Regions from separate parts of the Pseudomonas bijieensis genome, predicted to be linked through region 2. Evidence: predicted binding sites of a transcription regulator. Region 2 holds the regulator's gene; each other region holds the start of a gene.
What was found. Region 2 encodes FliA, which starts transcription of late flagellar genes. Its sites were predicted from a motif close to CTAAAGTTTNNNNNNNNNNNGCCGNTAA; they were not measured.
Positions count from the first base shown of each region.

Region 1: a site for FliA is predicted at 2,090-2,117, ahead of GN234_RS16205 (methyl-accepting chemotaxis protein). Genes of this name have one in related genera too.
Region 3: a site for FliA is predicted at 2,124-2,151, ahead of GN234_RS16215 (methyl-accepting chemotaxis protein). Genes of this name have one in related genera too.
Region 4: a site for FliA is predicted at 2,045-2,072, ahead of motA (flagellar motor stator protein MotA). Genes of this name have one in related genera too.

Region 1 is NZ_CP048810.1:3,702,096-3,706,291, forward strand. Features, by position in the region: gene GN234_RS16185 (twin-arginine translocase TatA/TatE family subunit) at 1-117, shown strand, start outside; gene tatB (Sec-independent protein translocase protein TatB) at 128-547, shown strand; gene tatC (twin-arginine translocase subunit TatC) at 544-1,341, shown strand; gene GN234_RS16200 (16S rRNA (uracil(1498)-N(3))-methyltransferase) at 1,338-2,045, shown strand; gene GN234_RS16205 (methyl-accepting chemotaxis protein) at 2,160-4,064, shown strand.
Region 2 is NZ_CP048810.1:2,381,128-2,385,323, forward strand. Features, by position in the region: gene GN234_RS10270 (chemotaxis protein CheA) at 1-681, opposite strand, end outside; gene GN234_RS10275 (protein phosphatase CheZ) at 712-1,497, opposite strand; gene GN234_RS10280 (chemotaxis response regulator CheY) at 1,516-1,887, opposite strand; gene fliA (RNA polymerase sigma factor FliA) at 2,055-2,801, opposite strand; gene fleN (flagellar synthesis regulator FleN) at 2,798-3,628, opposite strand; gene flhF (flagellar biosynthesis protein FlhF) at 3,745-4,196, opposite strand, start outside.
Region 3 is NZ_CP048810.1:3,706,309-3,710,504, reverse strand. Features, by position in the region: gene GN234_RS16215 (methyl-accepting chemotaxis protein) at 1-1,992, opposite strand, end outside; gene GN234_RS30380 (methyl-accepting chemotaxis protein) at 2,224-2,928, opposite strand; partial or broken gene GN234_RS30375 (methyl-accepting chemotaxis protein) at 3,127-4,059, opposite strand.
Region 4 is NZ_CP048810.1:3,525,449-3,529,644, reverse strand. Features, by position in the region: gene GN234_RS15460 (rhodanese-like domain-containing protein) at 1-393, opposite strand, end outside; gene GN234_RS15455 (HDOD domain-containing protein) at 436-1,974, opposite strand; gene motA (flagellar motor stator protein MotA) at 2,141-2,992, shown strand; gene motB (flagellar motor protein MotB) at 2,996-4,033, shown strand; gene rsgA (small ribosomal subunit biogenesis GTPase RsgA) at 4,172-4,196, opposite strand, start outside.

The sequences.
Region 1 (4,196 bases), 1.3 Mb from region 2:
CAACCGGTACAGCCAGCCCAACCGGTACATCCCCAGGCCACCCAGCCTGTGAATGCGCCGCACACCATCGACGTGCAGGCACAAAAAGTCGAAGAGCCCGTCCGCAAAGACTCGTGAGCACTGACTAATGTTTGGGATCAGCTTCACTGAACTGCTGCTCGTCGGCCTCGTCGCCTTGCTGGTACTGGGCCCAGAGCGCCTGCCGGGTGCTGCGCGTACCGCCGGTCTGTGGATCGGGCGCCTGAAGCGCAGCTTCAATGCGATCAAACAGGAAGTTGAACGTGAGATCGGTGCCGACGACATCCGTCGGCAACTTCACAACGAACATATCCTGTCCCTGGAGCAGGAAGCGCGGAAAATCTTCACGCCGACCCAACAGGAGCCGACGCCGGTTCAGCCTGCGGTCGAGCCGACGATTGCGCCACAGGCGTCGGTGGACAACACGACGCCCGTGGTGGCCGAGCCGGCCCAACCGGTGGAACCCGCCGCGACAGTAACAACGCCAGCAGCTCCCAACGACCCTACTTTGCCGCCGCGAGCCCCATGAGCGATATCCCTGAAAACGACCAGCCGATGCCGCTGGTATCGCACCTCACCGAGTTGCGCACCCGCCTGCTGCGTTGCGTCGCGGCGGTTTTCATCATCTTCGCCGGGCTGTTTTCCTTCACCCAGCAGATCTACACCTTCGTTTCCACGCCGCTGCGCCAGTACCTGCCGGTAGGGGCAACGATGATCGCTACCGACGTGTCGTCGCCGTTCCTGACGCCACTGAAGCTGACGATGATGGTCTCGCTGTTCCTGGCGATCCCGGTGATCCTGCACCAGATCTGGGGCTTCATCGCACCGGGCCTGTACAAGCATGAAAAACGCATCGCCGTGCCGCTGCTGGTGTCCAGCATCCTGCTGTTCTATACCGGCATGGCCTTCGCCTATTTCCTGGTGTTCCCGCTGATCTTCAAGTTCTTCGCCGCCGCTACGCCGGCAGGCGTGGAGATGATGACCGACATCACCAGCTACCTGGATTTCGTCATGACGCTGTTCTTCGCCTTCGGCGTGGCGTTCGAAATCCCCGTGGCGGTGGTCCTGCTGGTGTGGATCGGCGTGGTGGACGTGGCCTACCTGAAGAGGATCCGCCCCTATGTGATCATCGGCTGCTTCGTGGTCGGCATGATCCTGACCCCGCCGGATATCTTCTCCCAGACCCTGCTGGCCGTTCCGATGTGGCTGCTGTTCGAGATCGGTATCCTGTTCGGTGGCCTGGTGCGCAAGCGCCGGGAAGAAGAGCCCGAGGACCAGCCGGTCGATGACCACAACGACCAGCCGCCTGCGACCCAAGCGTGAACCTGCTGCTGCTCGAAGAGGCCGATTTCATCGGGCCTGACCGGGTCGTGCTGAGCGATCGCCGGTTGACCCACATGCAGGAAGTCCATCGCAGCGCTGTCGGCGACAGCCTGCGGGTCGGGCGTATCGGCGGCTTGATGGGCACGGCCCAGGTGCTGCGCCTGGAGGCTCGCGAGGCCGAACTGCAAGTGACCCTCGACCAGCCGCCACCGGCCAAGTTGCCGCTGACCCTGGTGCTGGCGCTGCCGCGTCCGAAAATGCTCAGGCGAGTGTTCCAGACCGTCGCCACCATGGGTGTGCCGCGGGTGGTACTGGTCAACAGCTATCGCGTGGAAAAGAGCTTTTGGCAGACGCCGTTCCTCGAACCCGAGGCTATCCGCGAGCAACTGATCCTGGGCCTGGAACAAGCCCGGGACAGTGTGCTGCCAGACATCATTATCGAAAAACGCTTCAAACCCTTCGTCGAGGACCGCCTGCCGGCCATCGCCAACGGCACCCTCGGACTGGTCGGGCACCCTGGCAACCACCCGCCCTGCCCGCGAGCGCTAACAGAACCGGTGACCTTGGCCATCGGCCCCGAAGGCGGTTGGATTCCCTACGAGATCGACCTGCTGGGCAAGGCCGGCTTGCAACCGGTGCAGTTGGGCGAGCGGATCCTGCGGGTCGAGACCGCGGTTACGGCGCTGCTCGCACGACTGTTCTGATCCCTTTGGTTTACCACGGTATTCAAAACGCATCTAACTCATTTCTCCTGTTCCCCCTTTCTGGGCCGATAACGCTTTATACAAAGCAGTTCCGCCCTTCAAGGGAGTATCAGCATGTTCCAATGGCTAGGTAACGTAGGCGTTAATCGCAAACTTGGCTTCGGTTTCGGCCTGGTGCTGTTCTTAACCTTGATGATCGCTTTCACCGGATGGATCGGCCTGGGCCGCGTGATTGCCCACGGCGACATGCTCGGGCTCATTGCCAGCCTGAACGACCAGACCAAGGACCTGCGTACCGCGCGCATGGACTATTTTTCGACCCGCGGCGAAAAGGGCCCAGGGGAAATCAACGATCTGCTCGGAAAATTGGAGCCTGGGCTCCAAACCGCCCGTCAATCGATCGAGCAGCCAGCCGACATGGCGCTTCTCGACAAACAACTGGGGGCTATCGCCGACTACAAAGTTGCCTTCACCGAACTGACCCACGCCATTGCCAATCGTGAGGATGCACGCGGCAAACTGGGCGCCAATGCCGATAACGCCGTAGCCCGTGTCGCCACCGTTGAAAACGCCCTGCGGCAAAGCGACAACGTGGCTCAATTCGACAGCGTGGTCAGCCTGAGCAAGGCCATCCAGCAAGCCCGCTATCAGGTTCGTGGCTACACCTACAGCGGCCAGGCCGACGCCGAACAGCCTGCCCTGGATGCCATCGATAACGCGTTGAAAATCCTCGCCAGCCTGCCGCCCCAACTACCAGACGAACACGCCGCCAACCTGCAGCAGGCCAACGAATCGTTCAAGACTTATCGTGCAGCGGTCGGCCAGTTCCGTGATGCCCAGACCGCAAGCGCTGCCGCGGTCAAGCGCATGTCCGACTTGGGGGTGGTGCTACGCGAGGCCAGCAGGAATCTCACCCAGTCCCAGACCATCGTGCGCGACCATGAAGCCAGCGATGCCAAGATTTTGCTGGCATCGGCCGCCGCGCTGGCCTTCCTGTTCGGCGTGATCGCCGCCCTGGCGATCACCCGGCAGATCGTCACCCCGCTGGAGCAGACCCTCAAGGTCGCCGAACGCGTGGCGGCAGGCGACTTGACCCACAATCTCACCTCCGAGCGCCGCGACGAACTGGGCCAACTACAGCGCGCCATGCAGAGCATGACCGTGGGCCTGCGGCAATTGATCGGCGGCATCAGCGAAGGCGTCACGCAAATCGCCAGCGCCGCCGAACAGCTTTCAGCCGTTACCGAACAGACCAGCGCCGGGGTCAACAGCCAGAAGGTGGAAACCGATCAGGTCGCCACCGCCATGCACGAAATGACCGCTACGGTGCAGGAAGTGGCGCGCAATGCCGAGCAAGCGAGCGAAGCAACGGCCGCCGCGGACCAACAGGCTCGCGAAGGCGAAAAGGTGGTCGGAGAAGCCATCGCCCAGATCGAGCGCCTGTCCAACGCGGTGGGCAATTCCACCGATGCCATGGGCCACCTCAAACGCGAGAGCGACAAGATCGGCAGCGTCCTGGACGTGATCAAGTCCGTGGCCCAGCAAACCAACCTGCTGGCCCTCAACGCGGCCATCGAGGCGGCCCGGGCCGGTGAAGCCGGGCGTGGGTTCGCGGTAGTGGCCGACGAGGTGCGCAGCCTGGCCCAGCGCACCCAGAAGTCCACCGAAGAGATCGAGCAACTGGTCCTTGGCCTGCAGACCGGAACCGAACAGGTCGCGACCAGCCTGGACAACAGTCGCAGCCTGACCGACAGCAGCGTCGAACTGACCCGCCGTGCCGGTGGCTCACTGGAAAACATCACCCGCACCGTCTCGGCGATCCAGTCGATGAACCAACAGATCGCCGCCGCGGCCGAGCAACAGAGCGCCGTGGCCGAAGAGATCAACCGCAGCGTGCTGAATGTTCGCGACGTGTCCGAACAAACGGCTGCTTCCAGTGAAGAAACCGCCGCCTCCAGCGCCGAACTGGCGCGGCTTGGGGTTCATTTGCAGACGCTGGTGGGACGCTTCAAGGTCTAACCTGAAGGGCAGGCATAAAACCCGTGGCGAGGGCGCTTGCTCCCGCTAGGGCGCGAAGCGGCCACCGGCGGGCGTTCGGAGGGGCAACGACTTCGCAGCCGAGTGCCCTCACCAAGGAAACGCCCCTACCTA
Region 2 (4,196 bases):
CGGGGCGGCCGGGGCCGCCGACGGGACGACGGCATCAGGTGCGAACTGGCCCTTGCCATGGAGCTGGTCGAGCAGCGACTCGAACTCGGCATCGGTGATTTCATCGCTGGCAGCTCCATCGGCGGCCGGCGCAGCGGGTGCAACCGGAGCGGCCGGCGCCTCGGCCTGGGCCTTGACGGTGTTGAGGGAGTCCAGCAGTTGTTCGAATTCGTTATCGGTGATGTCGCCCGATTCCTCGGCGACCGGTTCTTCGACCACTGCCTCGGCAACCGGCGCCGCTTCGTCAGCCGATTGCGGCTCGGCCAGGCGCGACAGCGCGGCGAGCAGCTCGGGGGTGGCAGGGGTAATCGGCGAGCGCTCACGCACTTCGCTGAACATACTGTTGACCGCATCCAGCGCTTCAAGCACCACGTCCATCAGTTCCGAATCAACGCGACGCTCACCCTTGCGCAGGATGTCGAACACGTTCTCGGCAATGTGACAGCACTCCACCAGCTCGTTGAGCTGGAGGAAGCCGGCGCCTCCTTTTACAGTGTGGAAACCGCGAAAAATTGCATTGAGCAGATCCGCATCATCAGGTCGGCTTTCCAGCTCGACCAGCTGTTCGGACAGTTGCTCTAGAATCTCGCCGGCCTCAACCAGGAAATCCTGAAGGATCTCTTCATCGGCGCCGAAGCTCATTAATGGCTGCTCCTAAAACAGGGCTAAAACTCAGAATCCAAGGCTGGACAGCAAATCGTCCACATCGTCCTGACCGGACATAACGTCTTCTCTTTTATCGGCATGAATTTGCGGACCTTCACCCTGAGAGAGATGTTTTTGTGGATCTTTTTCAGCAAGCATCGCTTCACGGTCGTGTTCGATACCTGCAAAGCGGTCGACCTGGCTGGCCATCAACACCAGTTTGAGCAGGTTGCTTTCCACTTCGGTGACCAGTTGGGTCACACGCTTGATCACTTGGCCGGTCAGGTCCTGATAGTCCTGGGCCAGCAGAATGTCGTTGAGGTTGCTTGCTACGGCGCGGTTCTCGGTGCTGCTGCGCGTCAGGAAACCGTCGACCCGACGGGCCAGTTCCCGAAACTCTTCAGCGCCGACTTCTCGACGCATGAACCGACCCCAGTCGGTGCTCAAGGCCTGGGCTTCTTCGCTCAGGCCATTGACCAGCGGCGTTGCGCTTTCCACCAGGTCCATGGTGCGGTTGGCCGCGGCCTCGGTCAGCTTGACCACATACCCCAGACGCTCGGTGGCGTCGGTGATCTGCGAGACTTCCTCGGCCTGCGGCATATGCGGGTCGATCTGGAAATTGACAATCGCGCTGTGCAGTTCACGCGTGAGCTTGCCCACTTCCTGATACAGACCGCGGTCACGGGTCTGGTTGAGCTCATGGATCATTTGAACCGCATCGCCAAAGCGACCTTTTTCAAGGCTGTCGACCAGTTCGCGGGCATGTTTTTTCAGGGTCGATTCGAAATCGCCCATTGAAGATTCGTTGTCCATAGCTCCCCCGTGGCGCCGTTAACCGATGCGTTCGAAGATTTTTTCGATCTTCTCTTTCAACGCCTGGGCCGTGAAGGGTTTGACCACATAGCCGTTGACACCGGCCTGGGCCGCTTCGATGATCTGCTCGCGCTTGGCTTCGGCAGTGACCATCAGCACCGGAAGATGCTTGAGTTTTTCGTCGGCACGCACCTGACGCAGCAGGTCGATACCGGTCATGCCCGGCATGTTCCAGTCGGTGACCAGAAAATCGAAGTTGCCACTGTGCAACATCGGGAGCGCAGTGGTCCCGTCATCTGCCTCGGCCGTGTTGGTGAACCCAAGGTCACGCAACAGGTTTTTTATGATCCGCCGCATCGTTGAGAAGTCATCAACGATGAGGATTTTCATGTTCTTGTCCAATTCGACCTCCAAGCAGTCTTAAACGCGCCCAGCACCTGGACGCGCCATTTCAATCAATCCGGCACAACACTCGACAACGGTCTGGAGCACAACGGATGGAGACTGGCGCAGTACTTGCCAGGCCAGCCTCGTTCGCAGTGTCCCCACACTGCCTGTCAACGCGCTCGCCACTCCCCCAAACGCCCCCGCAAACGGGCCGCGCACTGGCTGTGTAACTGGCTGACCCGCGATTCGCTGACCCCCAGGACCTCACCGATTTCCTTGAGGTTCAGCTCTTCGTCGTAGTACAGCGCCAAGACCAGTCGCTCACGCTCCGGCAAATTGGCAATCGCATCCGCCAGCGCGCTCTGGAAACGTTCATCTTCCAGGTCACGCGATGGCTCCATGTGAGCACTCGCGCCATCCTCGTGCAGTCCCTCGTGTTCACCACCGTCCTGCAACAGGTCGTCGAAACTGAACAGGCGGCTGCCCAAGGTATCGTTCAAAATCCCGTAATAATCATCGAGACTCAACTGGAGTTCGGCCGCAACCTCGTGATCTTTAGCGTCACGCCCGGTTTTAGCTTCAATTGCCCGAATTGCATCGCTGACCATGCGGGTATTGCGGTGCACCGAGCGTGGCGCCCAATCGCCCTTGCGGACTTCATCGAGCATGGCCCCGCGAATGCGAATACCGGCATACGTCTCGAAACTGGCGCCCTTGCTCGCGTCGTATTTGTTCGACACTTCGAGCAGGCCGATCATGCCCGCCTGGATCAAGTCTTCGACCTGGACACTGGCCGGCAACCGCGCCAGCAAGTGGTAGGCGATACGCTTGACCAGTGGCGCGTAACGCTCGATCAATTCGTACTGGGCGTCCCGTGCCGATTTTTTGTAGAGATGGTTGTAACCGCTGGCTGTCATAGCACGGGCCCTGCTGTTTGTTGCACAAGACGCTCGACGAAAAATTCCAGATGCCCGCGCGGGTTGGCCGGCAACGGCCAGGTATCGACCTTCTGGGCGATCGCCTTGAACGCCAGCGCGCATTTGGAACGTGGAAAGGCTTCATAAACGGCACGTTGCTTCTGGACGGCCTTGCGTACGCTTTCGTCGTAGGGCACGGCGCCGACGTATTGTAGGGCGACGTCCAGGAAGCGATCCGTGACCTTTGTCAACTTGGCGAACAGGTTGCGGCCCTCCTGCGGGCTCTGGGCCATGTTGGCCAGGACGCGGAAGCGATTCATGCCATAGTCGCGGTTCAGCAGCTTGATCAAGGCATAGGCGTCGGTGATGGACGTCGGTTCGTCGCAGACCACCAGCAACACTTCCTGGGCCGCGCGTACGAAACTGACGACCGAGTCGCCGATACCGGCCGCGGTGTCGATCACCAGCACATCGAGGTTGTCGCCGATGTCGCTGAAAGCCTGGATCAGGCCGGCGTGCTGGGCCGGGGTCAGGTGAACCATGCTCTGGGTGCCGGAGGCAGCCGGCACGATGCGAATCCCGCCTGGCCCCTGCAACAGCACGTCGCGCAATTCGCAACGGCCTTCGATCACGTCCGCCAGGGTGCGTTTGGGTGTAAGCCCCAAGAGCACGTCGACGTTCGCCAGGCCCAGGTCGGCGTCCAGCAGCATGACCCGTCGGCCAAGCTCTGCCAGAGCCAGGGACAAGTTCACTGACACGTTAGTCTTCCCGACGCCACCTTTGCCGCCGGTCACCGCGATCACCTGTACGGGATGCATGCTGCCCATGTTCGTTCTTTACCTTGTCTTACTTAGACGGAGGCCACATTACTGGCTGCGCGTTCGCATACGGAACAATGCATGGCAGACCATCGATGTAGGTACAAAAAATATTCATGATTACCTCAGCCAACCTGCTTGGTCGGGCTGTGGTAGATATCAGCGAACATATCAGCCATGGCTTCTTCGCTGGGTTCTTCCTGCATTTGCACACTCACGGCACGGCTGACCAGTTGATGACGGCGCGGCAGATGCAAATCATCCGGGATCCGCGGCCCGTCGGTCAGGTAGGCCACCGGTAGTTCATGACCGATCGCCAGGCTCAACACCTCGCCCAGGCTTGCCGTTTCGTCCAGCTTAGTCAGGATGCAGCCGGCCAGCCCGCAGCGTTTGTAGCTGTGGTATGCGGCGGTTAGAACCTGTTTCTGGCTGGTGGTTGCCAACACGAGATAATTTTTTGACTTGATGCCGCGTCCGGCCAGGCTTTCGAGCTGCATGCGCAGGGCCGGATCGCTGGCTTGCAGGCCGGCGGTATCGATCAGTACGACGCGCTTGCGCAGCAACGGTTCCAATGCCT
Region 3 (4,196 bases), 1.3 Mb from region 2:
GAACCCTAAGTAGCCGTTACCTAAATAACGGATATACACCCAAGAATACCTATACCCACAGACCACCAGCTCAAGATGGCGCAGCCGCTGCTCCCTGCAATATTGTGAGCGCTGCGCACTCAAGCGGGAGCAAGCTCCCTCGCCACAGGTTTTGCGTAGGCCTGCTAGACCCGGAACCGCCCCACCAACGTCTGCAAATGAACCCCCCAACCGCGCCAGCTCAGCACTCGAAGCGGCAGTCTTCTCACTGGACGACGCCGTCTGCTCCGACACATCACGCACATTCAGCACACTACGGTTGATCTCCTCAGCCACCGCACTCTGCTGCTCCGCCGCCGCGGCGATCTGCTGGTTCATCGACTGGATCGCCGAAACCGTGCGAGTAATGTTCTCCAGCGAGCCCCCCGCGCGGCGGGTCAGTTCGACGCTGCTGTCGGTCAGGCTGCGGCTGTTGTCCATGATGGTCGCGACTTGTTCGGTGCCGCTTTGCAAGCCGACAATCAGTTCTGCGATTTCTTCGGTGGACTTCTGGGTACGCTGGGCCAAGCTGCGGACTTCATCGGCCACCACCGCAAAACCACGTCCGGCCTCGCCGGCGCGGGCGGCTTCGATGGCGGCGTTGAGGGCTAGCAGGTTGGTCTGCTGAGCCACGGACTTGATCACGTCCAGGACGCTGCCGATCTTGTCGCTTTCACGCTTCAAGTCGCCCATGGCGGCGGTGGAGTTGCCGACTTCCTTAGCCAGGCGTTCGATCTGGGCAATGGCCTCGCCAACCACTTTGTCACCCTCGCGGGCCTGTTGGTCGGCAGCGACGGCGGCTTCGGAAGCTTCCTCGGCGTTGCGTGCGACTTCTTGCACGGTGGCGGTCATTTCGTGCATGGCGGTGGCGACCTGGTCGGTTTCCACTTTCTGGCTGTTGACCCCGGCGCTGGTCTGTTCGGTCACGGCCGAGAGCTGTTCGGCGGCGCTGGCGATCTGGGTCACACCTTCGCTGATGCCACCGATCAACTGCCGCAGGCCCACGGTCATGCTTTGCATGGCGCGTTGCAGCTGGCCGAGTTCGTCGCGACGCTCGGAGGTCAGGTTGTGGGTCAGGTCACCGGCGGCCACGCGTTCGGCAACCTTCAAGGTCTGGCCGAGCGGGCCGACGATCTGCCGGGTGATGAACAGGGCGGCGATCACGCCAAACAGCAGCGCCAGGGCGGCCGCTACGATCAGGACCGTCTTGGCTTGGGCGGCGTCGTGGTCACGCACGGCGGTCTGGGATACGGTCAGCTTCTGGCTGGCGTCGATCAGTATTTGACCTTGCTCGGTCATGCGCTGGAGGGCCGCAGCGTTGTCGATTTGCGAGTCGCGGAATTGGGCGACCGCCGCGCGATAGAGATTGAACGAGTCGCTGGCCTGCTGCAGGTCGGCGGCGTGTTCCTGGGGCAATTGGTCTGGCAGGCGCGCGAGCAGTTTGAGGACGGTGTCGATGGCATCGAGGGCCGGTTGCTGGGCTTCGCTCTTGCCGCTGTAGGTGTAGCCACGAACCTGGTAGCGGGCTTGCTGGATGGCCTTGCTCAGGGTGACCACGCTGTTGAACGGGGTGATGTCGCCGGCTTGCAGCAACAACTTTTCAACTTCAGCGACGCGGGCCACGGCGTTGTCGGCGCTGGCGCCGAGTTTGCTACGGGCATCTTCGCGGTTGACGGTGGCGCGGGTCATCTGGGCGAAGGCGCCCTTGTATTCGGCGACGGCGGCCAGTTGCGCATCGATCAGCGCGACGTCGGCCGGTTGTTCGATCAACTGGCGAGCAGTCTTCAGGCCCTCTTCGAGCTTGCCCAGCAGGTCGTTGACCGCTTGCGGTCCTTTCTCGCCCCGCGTGGTGTTGTAGTCGATGCTGGCCAGGTTCAAGTCTTTGCTCAAGTCGTTGAGACTGGCAATGAAGCCCAGTTTGTCGCCCCGACTGATGACATTGCCCAGGCCGGACCAGCCGGTGAATGCAATCATCAAGGTGAGGAACAGCACCAGGCCGAAGCCTGCGCCGAGTTTGCGATTAACGCCTACGTTTCCCAGACCCTGGGCAAGCCACCGGAACATGCTGATACTCCCTTGTAGCGCTGATTGGTTTTATCAGGGTTGTATCGGCGGTTTTGCCGGGATCTGTAGAAAAATAGACGTAATGCATTCCTGTGGCGAGGGAGCAAGCCCTGGCCACAGGCTTATGCCAGCTCTTTTGGGTCAGACCTTGAAGCGTCCTACCAGCGTCTGCAAATGAACCCCCAGCCGTGCCAGTTCGGCACTGGAGGCGGCGGTTTCTTCGCTGGAAGAAGCCGTCTGTTCGGACACATCGCGAACGTTCACGACGCTGCGGTTGATCTCTTCGGCCACGGCACTCTGCTGCTCGGCGGCGGCGGCGATCTGTTGGTTCATCGACTGGATTGCCGAGACCGTACGGGTGATGTTTTCCAGCGAGCCACCGGCGCGGCGGGTCAATTCGACGCTGCTATCGGTCAGGTTGCGGCTGTTGTCCAGGGTGGTCGCGACCTGTTCGGTGCCCGATTGCAGGCCGAGGATAAGCTCTTCGATTTCTTCGGTGGACTTCTGGGTGCGCTGGGCCAGGCTGCGAACCTCGTCGGCCACCACCGCGAACCCACGTCCGGCTTCACCGGCACGGGCCGCCTCGATCGCCGCGTTGAGGGCCAGCAGGTTGGTTTGCTGGGCCACGGACTTGATCACATCCAGCACGCTGCCGATCTTGTCGCTCTCGCGCTTGAGATGGCCCATCGCTTCGGTGGAATTGCCCACTTCCTTGGACAGGCGTTCGATCTGGGCAATGGCTTCGCCCACGACTTTTTCGCCTTCGCGAGCCTGTTGGTCAGCAGCGACGGCCGCTTCGGAGGCTTCTTCGGCGTTGCGCGCCACTTCCTGCACCGTGGCGGTCATTTCGTGCATGGCGGTGGCGACCTGGTCTGTTTCCACTTTCTGGCTGTTGACCCCGGCGCTGGTCTGCTCGGTGACGGCGGAGAGCTGTTCAGCGGCGCTGGCGATTTGCGTAACGCCTTCGCCGATGCCTCCGATCAGTTGCCGCAGGCTGATCACCATTCGCTGTAGGCTGCCTTGTAATTGGCCCATATCGTCACGGCGGGTGACCACCAGGTTATGGCTCAAGTCGCCGGAGGCGACACGTTCAACGGCAACCAAGGTCTGCTGCAGTGGAACAACGATCTGCCGGGTAATGATCCAGGCCGCCAGCAGGCCAAACGCCAATGCCAGGATGGTGACGATGATCAGCACTTCTTTCGCATGCGTCGTCTCCAGGTCGCGTTTCTCAATCTGCGAGGTAGTCAAATGGTTGTTCAGGTCATTCAAACGGGCGCCCTGGTCGACCATTCTCTTGAGGGCTGATGCGCTGGCCACCTGCGAATCGCGGAACTGGCTGACGGCGGCACGATAGGCCTTCATCGATTCAGTGGCTTGTTGCAGGTTGGCGGTGTGTTGTTCCGGCAGTTTGCCCGGCAGGCTTTCAAGGTTTTTCAAGACACTATCGATGGCCTCCAGCGCCGGTTGCTCGGCATCGGCCTTGCCACTGTAGGTGTAGCCGCGAACCTGGTAGCGCGCTTGCTGGAGCAGTTTGCTCAGCTCGATCACACTGTCGAATTGCGCAACACTGTCGCCTTGGCGCAAGGCATTTTCGACCTCCTTCACTTTGGCCACGGCATTGTCGGCGTTGGCGCCAAGCTTGGATCGGGCCGATTCGCGGTTCTGCGTCGCCTGGGTCAGGTCGCCGAAGGCGCGTTTGTACTCGTCGAGGATAGCCAGTTGCTGATTGAGCAACTCCTGGTCTGCCGGACGTACAAACTGTTTGAGGGCAGCTTGTATGCTTTCCTGAAGCTTGCCCAAGAACTCGCTGACGACAGCGGGTCCCTGTTCGCCACGCCGCATCTCATAGTCGAGACTGGCGACTCGCAAATCCTTGGCCAACTCATTGAGACTGGCGATAGACGCCTGCTTGTCAGCGCGGCTGATCACGCTGCCCAGGCTGTTCCAGCCCGCGAAGGTGCTCAGGAGGGTCATGAGCAGTACCAGGCCAAAACCGAAACCCAGTTTGCGATTGACGCTTACGTTTCCCAGCTTTTCGGTCAGCCAACTGAACATGCTGATACTCCCTGGAACCTTTTATAGGTCTTATGAGAAGAGTATCGACCATGTGA
Region 4 (4,196 bases), 1.1 Mb from region 2:
GACGTCGACGGACACCGGCAGGCCTTCGGCCAGCCACGACAGCAAGCCGCCGTCGAGGTAGTGGTAGTTCGAGTGACCGATCACGTCCAACAGCCAGATAAAACGCCCGGCCCAGCCGCCGCCTTCATCGTCGTAGACCACGTAGACCGCATCCGGGTTATGCCCGAGCTCGCCGAACAGTGCTTCGAGGTCGGCTTTGGCTGGCAGCAGGCCCGGGGCTGGCGGCTGGCCGAGCTGGGTGCGTTTGGGATCGACGAAGCGTGCACCGGGAATATGCCCGGTGCTGTAGCGGGCGGCGCTGGTCAGGTCCACCAGAATCAGTTCGCGGGCGTCGAGGCGCGGTAGCAGTTCGCTCGGCTCGATCACCAGTGGCAAGCCAGAGAAGTCAGGCATGTGAGGTCTCCAGGGGCGCAAAGGGAAAGGATTGTAGCAAGTTCAGCGGCCGCGGTTGGTAAAGGTATGCAGGGCCCGTTCGATGCATTGCACGGTTTTGCCGAAGGCTTGCACGGTCACGTCCGAGAACGGCCCGCCGCCCTGGTCCACCGCCACCAGCATGATGACTCGGCCATTGCAGGTCAGTGAGCGCAACAGCAGGTGCTCACCCCGGAACAGGCTGCGCAGGCCCGGTGGCAGCAGAGCCGAAAACTGCGCATTGTTGTCCGGGTTCAGGCGAACCTGGGCCTGCTGGGCCAGCAACCGCTGCAATATCTTGCTCTGGCTGATGGTAAAACTCATGGCCGCGGCTTCTTTCGGCAGGCCGGCGGTCTGGTGTACGCGCACGCTGGCCTGGCTGCGGTCGGCCATCAGGATCATCACCCGACGCATGCCACAGGCCACCAACACGTCCCGTGCCGAGGTGGTCAAGTGCATGGCATTGCGAAAGGGGCTCGGTTCCACCAACAGTGCGGAGCATTGCTTGCGCCACTGGCTCAGGTCTTCGGCGCTGGGTGGGGCGGGGGGGAGCAATCCGGGGTGGATGCGACGGCTGTCCCAGGGCCAGAGCAACGCCACGGCCGGGTGCCAGAGGTCCGGCATGGCGTCATGACGGGCGCTGGTGACAGCTTGTTGGTGCAGTTGTTGCTGGACCTCATCCATCGGCATCTGCAGATACAAACTGGTGAGGTATTGCCAGCGGACAATGTGGGGGCTGTCCCAGGCCTGTTGCGCTGAAAGTGCCAGGCCGTTGGCCAGCAATACGGTATTGGCCGGTTGATTGAGCCAGCGCCGCAGCGTCGGGTCATCGTCCAGGCGATTCTGTTGGCGCAGTGGGTGTTCGCTGTCCCGGGCGATGCGCAGCACTCTTACCAGCTCGCGGCGTTCATTGAGCAGCAGGCGATAGCCCTGCATCACCCAGATCGGCAAGCGCCAGGTTTCTACCAGCGCCAGGCAGATCTTCAGCAGGCTGACGCCGAACAATTCGCGCTCGACCTTGCTCGCGGGCTCACCTTTATGGACGACCCGCAACTCCCACTCCCCCAGCAACCGCGGGTGAGTCAGTGCCAGGGGCCAGAGCGGCGACAGAAACAACAGGCTGCCCCAGTGTATGTCCTGCCACAGTCGCGCCAGGCGGCTGGCAAAAAAGCCATTGGCCTGTTGCGTGGCGTGCTGGCTGATCAATTGCAGCTGGCGCAAGGCAACGGGGATTTCTTGCCCCGGCAACGACGGCAAGCGAGCGAGCAGTTCCTCGGTGCGCTTGAGGCCGAGACGGTTGATGGCTACTTCGAGATTTTCCGCCGGTTCTGCAAGGCTGCCATGGGTGTGATGGTTGGCCTCGCGGATGACGCTCAGGGCCAGGGCCGGGCTGTCCTGCATCAGTTCGGCGATGTCGCGCAACGAGCGGCGGCTGTCGGCAATGGCCTTGCAGACCAAGTCATGACTGGCCTGGGGCACTGGTAGGTGCACGCCGTCCAGCAGCTTTACCCAGCCTTCGAGCGTGGTCGGTCGCGGCGTTGGAACCTTAGTTTCGTTAGTCATGGCTGGACGTGATCATCGTATGAATTCTCTACGCCCGAAGCGGGCCAAACTGGCTTTTCGCCAGAACTGGCTATAGTCTGGCGCAGTTTTGCCGATAAGTAGAAGAAGAGATTTTTCAGCTTCCGAATATGACCTTGAACCCGACTTAAATAAGTACTTTCTATCTATGGCTAAAATTATCGGCATCATTGTCGTGTTCGCGAGCGTACTCGGCGGATACGTGCTCTCCCATGGCAAGATTGCCGCCCTGATCCAGCCTTTCGAGGTGATGATCATCGGTGGCGCGGCCCTTGGCGCATTCCTGCAGGCCAACCCTGGCTATATGACGATGCACGTGCTCAAGAAGTCCCTGGGCATGTTCAGTTCGCGTTTCAGCCACACCTTCTACCTCGAAGTGCTGGGCCTGATCTACGAGATTCTCAACAAGAGCCGCCGCGAAGGCATGATGGCGATCGAAGGCGATATTGAAGACGCCGCTGCCAGCCCGATTTTCGCCAAGTATCCTGCGGTGCTCAAAGATGCCCGCATGACGGCGTTCATCTGTGATTACCTGCGCATCATGTCGTCCGGCAACATGGCGCCCCATGAGCTCGAAGGCCTGTTCGACATGGAGCTGTACAGCCTCAAGGAAGACCTGGAGCACCCTTCCCACGCAGTCACCGGTATCGCCGACGCCATGCCCGGCTTCGGTATCGTCGCGGCGGTATTGGGCATCGTGGTGACCATGGCTTCCCTGGGCGACGGCGACCAGAAGTCCATCGGCCTGCACGTGGGGGCGGCACTGGTGGGTACCTTCTTCGGTATTCTGGCTGCGTATGGTTTTTTCGGCCCACTGGCCCACTCCCTGGCCCATGACGCCAAGGAAGAACTCAACGTCTACGAAGCCATCAAGGCTTCCCTGGTGGCCTCGGCCTCGGGCATGCCGCCATCGCTGGCGGTGGAGTTCGGTCGCAAGGTCCTGTACCCGGCGCACCGTCCAAGCTTCGCCGAGCTGGAACAAGCGGTTCGCGGTCGTTAAGTCATGGAAAATAACCAGCCGATCATCATCAAGCGCGTCAAGCGCATAGCCGCGGGGCATCACGGGGGCGCCTGGAAAATCGCCTTCGCCGACTTTGCGACGGCGATGATGGCGTTCTTCCTGGTGCTGTGGCTGCTGTCCACCGCGACCCCGGAACAGAAGATCGCCATCGCCGGTTACTTCAAGGACCCGGTCGGTTTTACTGAAAGCGGCACGCCGTACATCATCGACCTGGGTGGTTCACCGACCCTGGCGCCGGACACGACCCTCAATCCTGAAGTCAAATCCGAGCCCCAGCCCGACAAGGTGACGGTGGATTCCGAGCAGGTCGAAGGCATGGCCGAGCAGATCGAGCGCGAACGCCTGGAATTGTTGCTGCAGGAATTGCAGAACAAGGTCGAGGAGAACCCGCAGCTGCAGAAATTCAAGGACCAGATCCTGTTCGAGATTACGCCGAACGGCTTGCGCATCCAGATCATGGACGCCGAGAACCGGCCGATGTTCGATTCCGGCAGTGCGCGCCTGAAACCTTATTTCGAAGACATCCTGCTGGCCATGGCCGACACCATCAAGGCGGTGCCGAACAAGATCAGCATCAGCGGTCATACCGATGCCAAGCCCTACGTCGGCAAAGGTGATTTCGGTAACTGGGAGCTGTCCGCCAACCGCGCCAACGCGGCGCGTCGTGCCCTGGTGGCTGGCAGCTATCCGGACGAACAGGTGGCGCGGGTGGTCGGTTACGCATCCTCGGCGTTGTTCGACCGCAAGGACCCGTTCAACCCGGTCAACCGGCGTATCGATATCGTGGTGTTGACCAAGAAGGCCCAGCAGGCCATCGAAGGTTCGCAAACCGACGACCCGGCGCCGGATCCGGCCCAGGGCCAGGGCGCACCGGGTGAAGTCCCGGCGACGCCTGGTGCTGCGGTTGATCCGAACGCCTTGCCGGCGGACCAGCAGCCCGTGCCGGCCCATGAGCTGCGCGAACGTCTGAACCTGTTCGACGATGCTGCGCCCAAGCCTGCTGGAACGCCTGCGCAGTGACCTAAGGGCCGATACAGACCTGTGGGAGCAAGGCTGGCCCGCGATGAAGGCGATGCGGTCTTTCAGAGACCGAGGTGCCTGTTTCGCGAGCAAGCTTTGCTCCCACGAATCCCCTCGCCACAAAGGTGTCCGGTCGGGTCAGTAACTGCTTTCCGGCAGGCTG